Linked DNA regions of Leucothrix mucor DSM 2157. The main gene of each other region encodes a partner of the protein of the gene in region 2 in a complex. Links are inferred from orthologs where the notes say so. Each region holds a gene or a part of one and is shown on either strand. Other genes may lie near its edges.

Region 1 (2,989 bases), 1.9 Mb from region 2 along the record:
GGTATCAGCTTTTACGGTGTAAGGATCTTTAATGATGCCGCTTTCGAACTTCTTCACGGTGAGCACAGCACGAGCCTGAGCTTCAATAGTCATATTCTTATGAATAATGCCTAAGCCACCCTCCTGAGCTAATGCAATCGCGAGTTTAGCTTCGGTAACGGTGTCCATAGCGGCCGAAGCCATAGGGATATTCATGCGAATATCGCGCGTGAGAAGCGTGCCGAGATTTACCTCAGCAGGCAGCACGTTTGAATGTGCGGGGACGAGTAACACGTCGTCAAAAGTGAGTGCTTCTTCTAGAATTCGCATAAGACCTCCAAGGTACCTGGGAGCGAGTATTTTCCAAAATTAGCGCCTCATTATAAACCATTGACGCATCTGGGGTAAACTGCTATCAATAGATCACGACATAGAATGATAAGCTTCTAACGCGGAGTAATTGATGAAACTGAAACACATCGCCACAGGCTTGGTACTCGCCATGGCCGCAAGCAATGCCTCAGCAGCCACGCTGGAAGAGGCTACAACGGCGGTTGAAGCCGCAAAACAGTCCGGATTTTACTGGCTGAACACCGATAAATTATTGGAAAATGCCCAGCAAGCGCAGGTCAATAAAGACACTGAAAAAATGAATGAATTCATTGAACAGGTCATGACACAAACGGCCGGTGCACTGGCTCAGGCAGAAGCGGCTAAAACAGCAGGCCCGACTTTCTAAAGTTTGCCTGACAGAACCACCTGATAATTATGAATATGACCAAGCCGGGCTCTCCCCGGCTTTTTGCTGGGAGACGTTAACATCATTGATCAAAATCGCACGGTACTGACCGTGTCAGACCTGAACTCAGAAGTAGCACTGATGTTATCGAGAAGCTTCGGCCTGCTATGGCTGGAAGGTGAAATTTCCAATTTCTCGCGCCCGGCTTCCGGACACTTTTATTTCTCCTTAAAAGACAGCAAAGCCCAAGTACGCTGTGCCATGTTCCGTAACAAAAATATGGCGCTACGCCTGAAGCCACAAAACGGCATGCAGGTGATGGTACGGGCGCGGATTGGCTTGTATGAGCCTCGCGGTGAATTTCAGATCGTTGTCGAGCACATGGAGGAAGCCGGTGCCGGTGAGCTGCAGCGCCAATTTGAAGCGCTTAAAGCTAGTCTGGCTGCTGGCGGTTTATTTGATCAGGAGCATAAAAAGCCACTGCCTTTTTTGCCGGAAGCCATCGGCGTGATTACCTCTCCGAGTGGCGCGGCGATTCGCGATATCCTGCAAGTGCTGGAGCGTCGGGCTCCACAGGTCCCTATTTATATTTACCCCGTTGCCGTCCAAGGGCGCAGCGCGGCTACGCAAATTGAAACCGCTATTCGCCTGGCTAATAAACAAGCGCGTTGCGATGTATTGATTGTTGGGCGCGGTGGCGGCTCAATGGAAGATCTCTGGTCTTTCAATGAGCGCAATGTGGTCATGGCAATTCATGAATCCAAAATTCCGGTGATTAGTGCGGTCGGGCATGAAGTCGATGTTACGATTTCAGACTTCGTTGCAGATGTTCGCGCGGCTACGCCCTCAGTTGCTGCTGAATTAGCCGTTCCTGAAATGAAAGAGCTGCGGTTGCAAGCCACGCAGCGCCATGTGCGACTGATCAATGCCATGCGCCGCAACCTGCAAACGCGCCAACAAGCTTTACAGCTGCAAGAACAAAAACTGTCCCACCAACGCCCTGCTTACCGATTGCAACAGCAACAACAGAAACTGGATGAATTGGAGCAACGACTGAAGCGGAGTGTTAGTTTACGGCTGGAGCGTCAATCCGCCCGACTGAGCCAACTTGAGACCAAGCTACAATCAGTATCCCCGCAGCGTTTATTAGCGAATCGTCAACAAAAAACGACTCAGCTGGAGCAACGTTTGCAGCAATTGATGCAACGGCAATTCCAAGGACACCAATCCCAACTGGCTGTATTGGCTGCGCGCCTGAATAGCGTAAGCCCACTCAATACCTTGCAGCGCGGGTACAGTATTACTCAGGATGCTAAGACTGGTGCGGTTATTCAGCGAGTCAATCAGGCTCACCCAGGGCAAGCCCTGAATATTCGGGTTGAAGATGGGCAGCTGCAAGCGGTGGTTAGTGAGCAGAAATCCCTGCTATAACTCGCGACGCCTTCTTAGTACAGCCTCATTCCACACCCAGCTTTTCGTCGATGCAAATCAGTATCGACGACATTTATTATTGCGATTTCTGCAAAACTCATTTATTTTAAACAAATGTTTGGTTAGCAAGCATTTGTTTATTTGAAATAATGAGGCCGCTTAAATGACTGAACGCGAGTTGGAAATCTTAGCATTACTCAAACAAGACCCACTCATGCCACAGCAGGACATCGCTGACCGGATTGGTATTAGCCGCTCCGCTGTCGCTGGGCATATTATGAACCTCACCAATAAAGGCGTGATTCGCGGTAAAGGCTATATCTTGGCCGAAGCACGCTATGTCGTGGTGATTGGCGGTGCCAATATGGACATTCTTGGCAGGCCTGCAGGCAACTTGAGAGTGGGCGATTCTAATCTGGGTAGTGTTAGCACCTCTCCGGGCGGCGTTGGTCGTAATATCGCCGAAAACCTCGCTCGATTGGGCACCGATACCCGACTGACCACTGCGGTTGGTAAAGATACTTACGGACAAGAGATTATCGAGCATTGTCAGCGCGCTGGCATTGATATGAAACACACGCTGCAATTAGCCGATGGCGTGACCTCAACCTATCTATCGGTTCTGGATGGCGATGGCGATATGCACGTGGCCATTAACGACATGGCGATATTAGAGCGCTTGAGTGTTGATGTACTCAAATCTCAGCAAGCCATGTTGCAACGCGCGGATGTCATTATTATTGATGCTAATTTATCGCAAACCGCGCTAGCGTACATCCTCAGTAATTACGCGGATGTTCCCCTGTTTGTTGACCCTGTTTCTTGCGCCAAGGCGACTAA
Region 2 (5,701 bases):
CAGTACAAGAAGCGATTGGTCGCGGGCTAAGCTACGGCGCGCCAACGGCAATTGAAGTGGATATGGCCGAGCGCATTGGCGAAATCATGCCATCCATCGAAATGGTTAGAATGGTGAACTCAGGTACTGAGGCCACTATGTCAGCGATTCGCTTGGCGCGTGGCTATACTGGTCGCGATAATATCGTCAAGTTTGAGGGTGGTTATCACGGGCATGGCGATTCACTATTGGTTAAAGCAGGTTCTGGCGCACTGACTTTTGGTGAGCCAAACTCTCCGGGTGTACCGGCGGATCTGGCTAAGCACACGCTAACACTGGATTACAATAATTCCGATCAGGTACGTGAGTTGTTTGCTGCGCAAGGTGATTCCATTGCCTGCATTATCGTAGAGCCAGTGTCTGGCAATATGAACTGCATACCGCCAGTACCGGGCTTCTTGGAAACCCTACGTGAAGTTTGTGATGAGCACGGCGCATTGCTGATTTTTGATGAAGTCATGACTGGCTTCCGTGTGGCATTTGGCGGTGCTCAGGAGGTTTACAACATCAAACCAGATCTGACGACACTGGGGAAAATCATCGGCGGTGGAATGCCGGTCGGTGCGTTTGGTGGTCGTCTTGATGTAATGGAGCGATTGGCGCCCACGGGTCCAATTTATCAAGCGGGTACTCTCTCAGGCAACCCAATTGCGATGACAGCTGGCTTAAAAACCTTAGAAATTATCAGTCGTGATGGCTTCTATGAGGATCTGGAACGCAAATCTGCACGTATGGTAGAAGGTATGCTTGAGGTTGCTAAGGCGAATGACATCGCATTGTCAAGTAATCGAGTGGGTGCGATGTTTGGTTTGTTCTTCACTGAGGAGCCAAAAGTGACCAATTATCAGCAGGTCACTGCTTGTAATATTGATCGCTTTAATCGCTTCTTCCATGGCATGTTAGATCACGGTGTGAACTTGGCACCCTCTGCTTATGAAGCAGGGTTTGTCTCAGCAGCACACACTGATCAAGACATTGATGAGACACTCGAGGCAGCGAACAAAGTGTTTGCTAGCTTATGAGGAAGGTTACCGTTTAGCCATAAAACTAGTCAATAACTTGACTTTAAATGGGAACTATCCTAAAAATTAGCACTCTCAGTATTTGAGTGCTAATAACGCACGATTTTTGGAGATTATACATATGGCAAAGTCACTGGCATTAAGTCACACCGGAATATCTGTTTCAGCAGGTAGTTTGGAGAGCTATGTCCAGTCGGTACATGAGTTGCCGGTTCTGAGCGTAGAAGAAGAAAAGGGATATGCTGTTCGCCTAGTTGAACAGGGAGATCTTGAAGCTGCGCGCAAGCTGGTCATGCACAATCTTCGATTTGTAATTAAGGTTGCTCGTGGCTATAGCGGTTATGGTTTACCGCTTGCGGATCTAATTCAGGAAGGAAATGTCGGCTTGATGAAAGCAGTCAAACGTTTCGATCCTGATGTAAATGTCCGTTTAGTGTCATTCGCAGTTCACTGGATTCGAGCTGAAATCCATGAATTCATTTTGCGTAACTGGAAAGTCGTTAAAGTGGCGACCACCAAAGCGCAGCGTAAATTATTCTTTAACCTTCGCAGCAGCAAAAAGCGTCTGGGATGGTTGAATTCGGCTGAAGTCAATGACATCGCAACAGACTTGGGTGTGACGAGTAAAGACGTCATGGAAATGGAAAAACGCATGAGTGGTCAGGACATCTCATTTGATTTGTCACCTGGTCAGGAAGATGACGATAACGCTTATACGCCAAGTCAATATTTGCTGTCGACTGAGTCTCAAGACCCTGCAGAAATGCTGGAAGCCCAAGATTGGGAAGAACATACGCAAAATCGTTTTAACACAGCATTGGCTGAGTTGGATGATCGGAGTAAAGATATTCTGAGTAGCCGTTGGTTGGGAGAAACTAAATCAACCTTGCAGGACTTGGCTGATAAGTATGGTGTATCTGCTGAGCGGATTCGTCAGCTTGAATTTGCTGCGATTAATAAATTGAAGTCTGGAGTTCAGGTTGCTGCGATGTAAATGCAGTCAATGAACAACAAAAAAGGCCGCACTGAGTGCGGCCTTTTTTGTTTGGTATTATTGGTCAGGCTAATTAGCCGAATAACACAACCGAGAAAAAGCTCAGCCATGAAACTGCAATTAACAGAACGACTAGTAGCATTGGTAGGCCGAAATCGAAATCAAACATGGAGAGTCTCCCAGAAAATATAGGTGTAATGTTAGTGTATTGCCTGATCAAGTTCAAGTTGGATCATCAGGTTTTCAAATACAGTAACTACTTGCATTTCAAGTTCTGAAAGATCAATATCGTCGACATGAGCAAAAGAGCAAAGAAAACCAGCTATGAGGCCTCCGTGGCTGAACTAGAAGCGGTCGTCGCCCGGATGGAGCAGGGGGATATGCCACTTGAGGACGCGCTTCAGGCGTTTGAAGAGGGCGTGCGCCTGAGTCGGGAGTGTCAGCAATTGTTAAAAGCCGCAGAGCAGCGGGTCACTCTGTTGACCGCCGACGGTGAGGAAGATTTTTTAGCGGATGACTAGTGTACAATTGTCAGAGTCCTACCGATTACGGTTGGAGCAGTTACTGGCGGATGCTTTATCGATAGAGGATGTTTCACCCTCGCGTTTGCATGAAGCAATGCGCTATTCGGCGCTAGCCGGAGGTAAACGTATTCGGCCAACCTTGGTGTATGCTAGTGGTGAAGCCTTGGGTGTTCCCATTGCCGCATTAGATCGGATTGCCGTGGCGGTAGAATGTATTCATGCTTATTCTTTGGTTCATGATGACCTGCCGGCAATGGATGATGATGACCTGCGCCGTGGAATTCCGACCGCCCATAAGGCCTTTGATGAAGCCACCGCGATTTTATCGGGTGATGCGCTACAAGCTTTTGCTTTTGAATGGCTGAGTGAGCCTATCGAGGGCATTAGTGCACAAAGCCAACTACGCTTAATTCAGGGTTTATCGGCAGCTGCAGGCTCTCGTGGTATGGTAGGTGGGCAAGCCATTGACTTGGCAAGTGTTGGCCAACAGCTGACTGAAAAGCAGTTGGAAGTCATGCATGCTCATAAGACGGGAGCTTTGATAGACGCCTGTATATTGCTGCCAAGTTATTGCAGTGAGTTGGTCACGGAGCAACAGCGAGACTCACTGACTCGGTACGCAACCGCCATTGGTTTGGCGTTTCAGGTTCAGGACGACATCTTGGATGTGGAAAGCGATACCGCGACGCTAGGTAAGCAGCAAGGAGCGGATATTGCGGCGAATAAGCCGACCTATCCTTCAATTTTAGGAATGGATGGGGCAAAACAAAAGTTGCGGGAATTACACCAGGAAGCGTTTAACGCACTGGATATGTTTGGTTCCGAAGCAGATTTACTGCGCGACATTGCCCGATTCATCGTACAACGTATTAAGTAATTAGCCTATGTTCGATCAGATCATCAATCCCAGTGACTTACGTAAACTGGATAAAGAACAACTGCCTCAGTTGTGTGACGAACTGCGCGAGTTTCTGCTGCAATCAGTAGCAGGTTCTGGTGGTCATTTTTCAGCGGGATTGGGTACGGTTGAACTGACCGTTGCATTACACTATGTGTTCAATACACCGGAAGATCGCCTAGTCTGGGATGTTGGGCATCAGGCCTATCCACACAAAGCACTGACCGGACGTCGTGATCGGCTATCCAGCATCCGCAAGCAAGGTGGCTTGTCCGGATTTCCAAAACGTTCAGAAAGTGAATACGACACCTTTGGTGTTGGGCATTCCAGTACGTCAATTAGTGCAGCTTTGGGCATGGCACTTGCCGCCAAGCAGCAAGGCATTGACCGACAGACGATTGCCGTCATCGGTGATGGGGCATTAACTGCCGGCATGGCTTACGAGGCACTCAATCATGCGGGTGATTTAGATGCGCGCATGTTGGTGGTTCTCAATGACAATGATATGTCGATCTCGCCAAATGTTGGTGGCTTAAGTAAGTACTTGGCTCGTTTGTTGTCAGGCGGCCTATATTCCAGTATTCGAGAGCAAGGGAAGAAGATTCTTTCCGGCACACCAAGCATGAAGAAGTTGGCGCGTCGTGCCGAAGAGCATACCAAAGGCATGTTAATGCCAGGCACTATGTTTGAAGAAATGGGCTTTGTGTATTACGGGCCGGTCGATGGCCATGATGTGCTTGAGCTGGTTTTGATGTTCGAGAATATCCGCGATATTGATGAGCCACGCTTTATTCATGTGGTTACCAAAAAAGGTAAGGGCTACGAGCCCGCTGAAAATGATCCCTGTACTTATCATGGCGTGTCAGCTTTCGACTTAAATACTGGCTTGGTTAAAAGCGCCAAACCTTCCACGCCTACTTATACGCAGGTGTTTGGCCGCTGGTTATGTGACATCGCCGAAAAGGATGATCGGGTTGTCGGAATAACGCCAGCAATGCGCGAAGGTTCTGGCTTGGTTGAGTTCTCAGAACGCTTCCCTGATCGCTATTTTGATGTGGCAATTGCTGAGCAGCATGCGGTGACGCTAGCCGCAGGTATGGCATGCGATGGTACTAAGCCGATTGTTGCGATTTACTCTACCTTTTTGCAGCGCGCTTATGATCAGTTGATTCATGATGTGGCGATTCAGAATTTACCTGTTGTGTTTGCCATTGATCGCGCTGGTTTAGTTGGGGCGGATGGTGCAACCCATGCCGGTAATTACGACCTGTCATACTTGCGATGCATTCCAAATATGATCGTTATGGCTCCGGTCGATGAAAACGAATGTCGCCAGATGCTGTATACCGCTTACCTTGAAAATGGCCCAACCGCTGTGCGTTACCCCCGAGGCAAAGGCGCTGGCGTGGAGCCATCTGCCGAAATGATTGCTTTGCCAATTGGAAAAGCACAATCGCTGCGTCAAGGAAGCCGAATTGCAATCATGCTGTTTGGATCATTACTAACAATGGCGACCGATGCCGCTGATAAATTAGATGCCACACTCATTAATATGCGCTTCGTGAAACCGATGGATGAAGCCATGATCCAGGAGATGGCAAGCACACATGACTTGATTGTAACGTTAGAAGACAATGCAATTCAGGGTGGTGCCGGCAGTGGATTGTCAGAAGTGCTGTCTCGCTTGTGTCTTTCAGTTCCTGTTTTTCATCTTGGAATCCCCGATGTTTATGTTGAGCATGCAGAACGAGAAGCACAGTTGGCTGAAATAGGACTTTCTGCAGAAAGTATTGTAGAGCAAATTTGTGAATTTGCAGACGGCCGGTTTGCACCTCAACCATTTGCCAAAGTCGCTACTTTATAGACAAGACATTGATTTTACTGCATGATAATCCGCACTCGGTGCCCAGATTCAGCGTGGGTTAGGAATTTCTTCAATAAACTGGTCCAAATTGATATCAACCATACTAATAACAAAGGTTTGATACTGGGGGCAAAAAATTATGCTGGTACAAAGAACATTAGAGCGTACTGTTAGCACGGTAGGCATAGGATTACACTCGGGACAAAAAGTCGGTTTGACTTTGCGTCCGGCCGCACCAAATACAGGTATTGTATTTAGACGCGTAGACTTGGATGAGCCAGTTGATATTGTTAGCACACCGGAAGCGGTTGGTGAAACAGTATTGAGTACAACACTGGTGCAGGATGGCGTTAAAGTCGC

The links. The genes of interacting proteins can lie anywhere in the genome.
Region 1: the proteins of LEUMU_RS0102325 (region 2) and xseA are in contact, whole or in part, in a cryo-EM structure (PDB 8TXR), measured with the Escherichia coli proteins. The link is inferred for Leucothrix mucor DSM 2157 from one-to-one orthologs.

Annotation. Positions count from the first base shown.
Region 1 is NZ_ATTE01000001.1:2,473,338-2,476,326, forward strand. It holds xseA (exodeoxyribonuclease VII large subunit), read left to right. Parts: upstream 1-829; coding sequence 830-2,149; downstream 2,150-2,989. Other genes in the region: guaB (IMP dehydrogenase), read right to left, coding at 1-309; LEUMU_RS0111015 (hypothetical protein), read left to right, coding at 443-718; LEUMU_RS0111025 (PfkB family carbohydrate kinase), read left to right, coding at 2,313-2,989. UniProt on the Escherichia coli protein: Bidirectionally degrades single-stranded DNA into large acid-insoluble oligonucleotides, which are then degraded further into small acid-soluble oligonucleotides.
Region 2 is NZ_ATTE01000001.1:528,726-534,426, forward strand. What follows is about bases 1,122-3,963. They hold LEUMU_RS0102325 (exodeoxyribonuclease VII small subunit), read left to right. Parts: upstream 1,122-2,351; coding sequence 2,352-2,576; downstream 2,577-3,963. Other genes in these bases: rpoH (RNA polymerase sigma factor RpoH), read left to right, coding at 1,183-2,055; LEUMU_RS0102330 (polyprenyl synthetase family protein), read left to right, coding at 2,569-3,456; dxs (1-deoxy-D-xylulose-5-phosphate synthase), read left to right, coding at 3,464-3,963. In the rest of the region: hemL (glutamate-1-semialdehyde 2,1-aminomutase), read left to right, coding at 1-1,061; more of dxs, read left to right, coding at 3,964-5,341; lpxC (UDP-3-O-acyl-N-acetylglucosamine deacetylase), read left to right, coding at 5,481-5,701. UniProt on the Escherichia coli protein: Bidirectionally degrades single-stranded DNA into large acid-insoluble oligonucleotides, which are then degraded further into small acid-soluble oligonucleotides.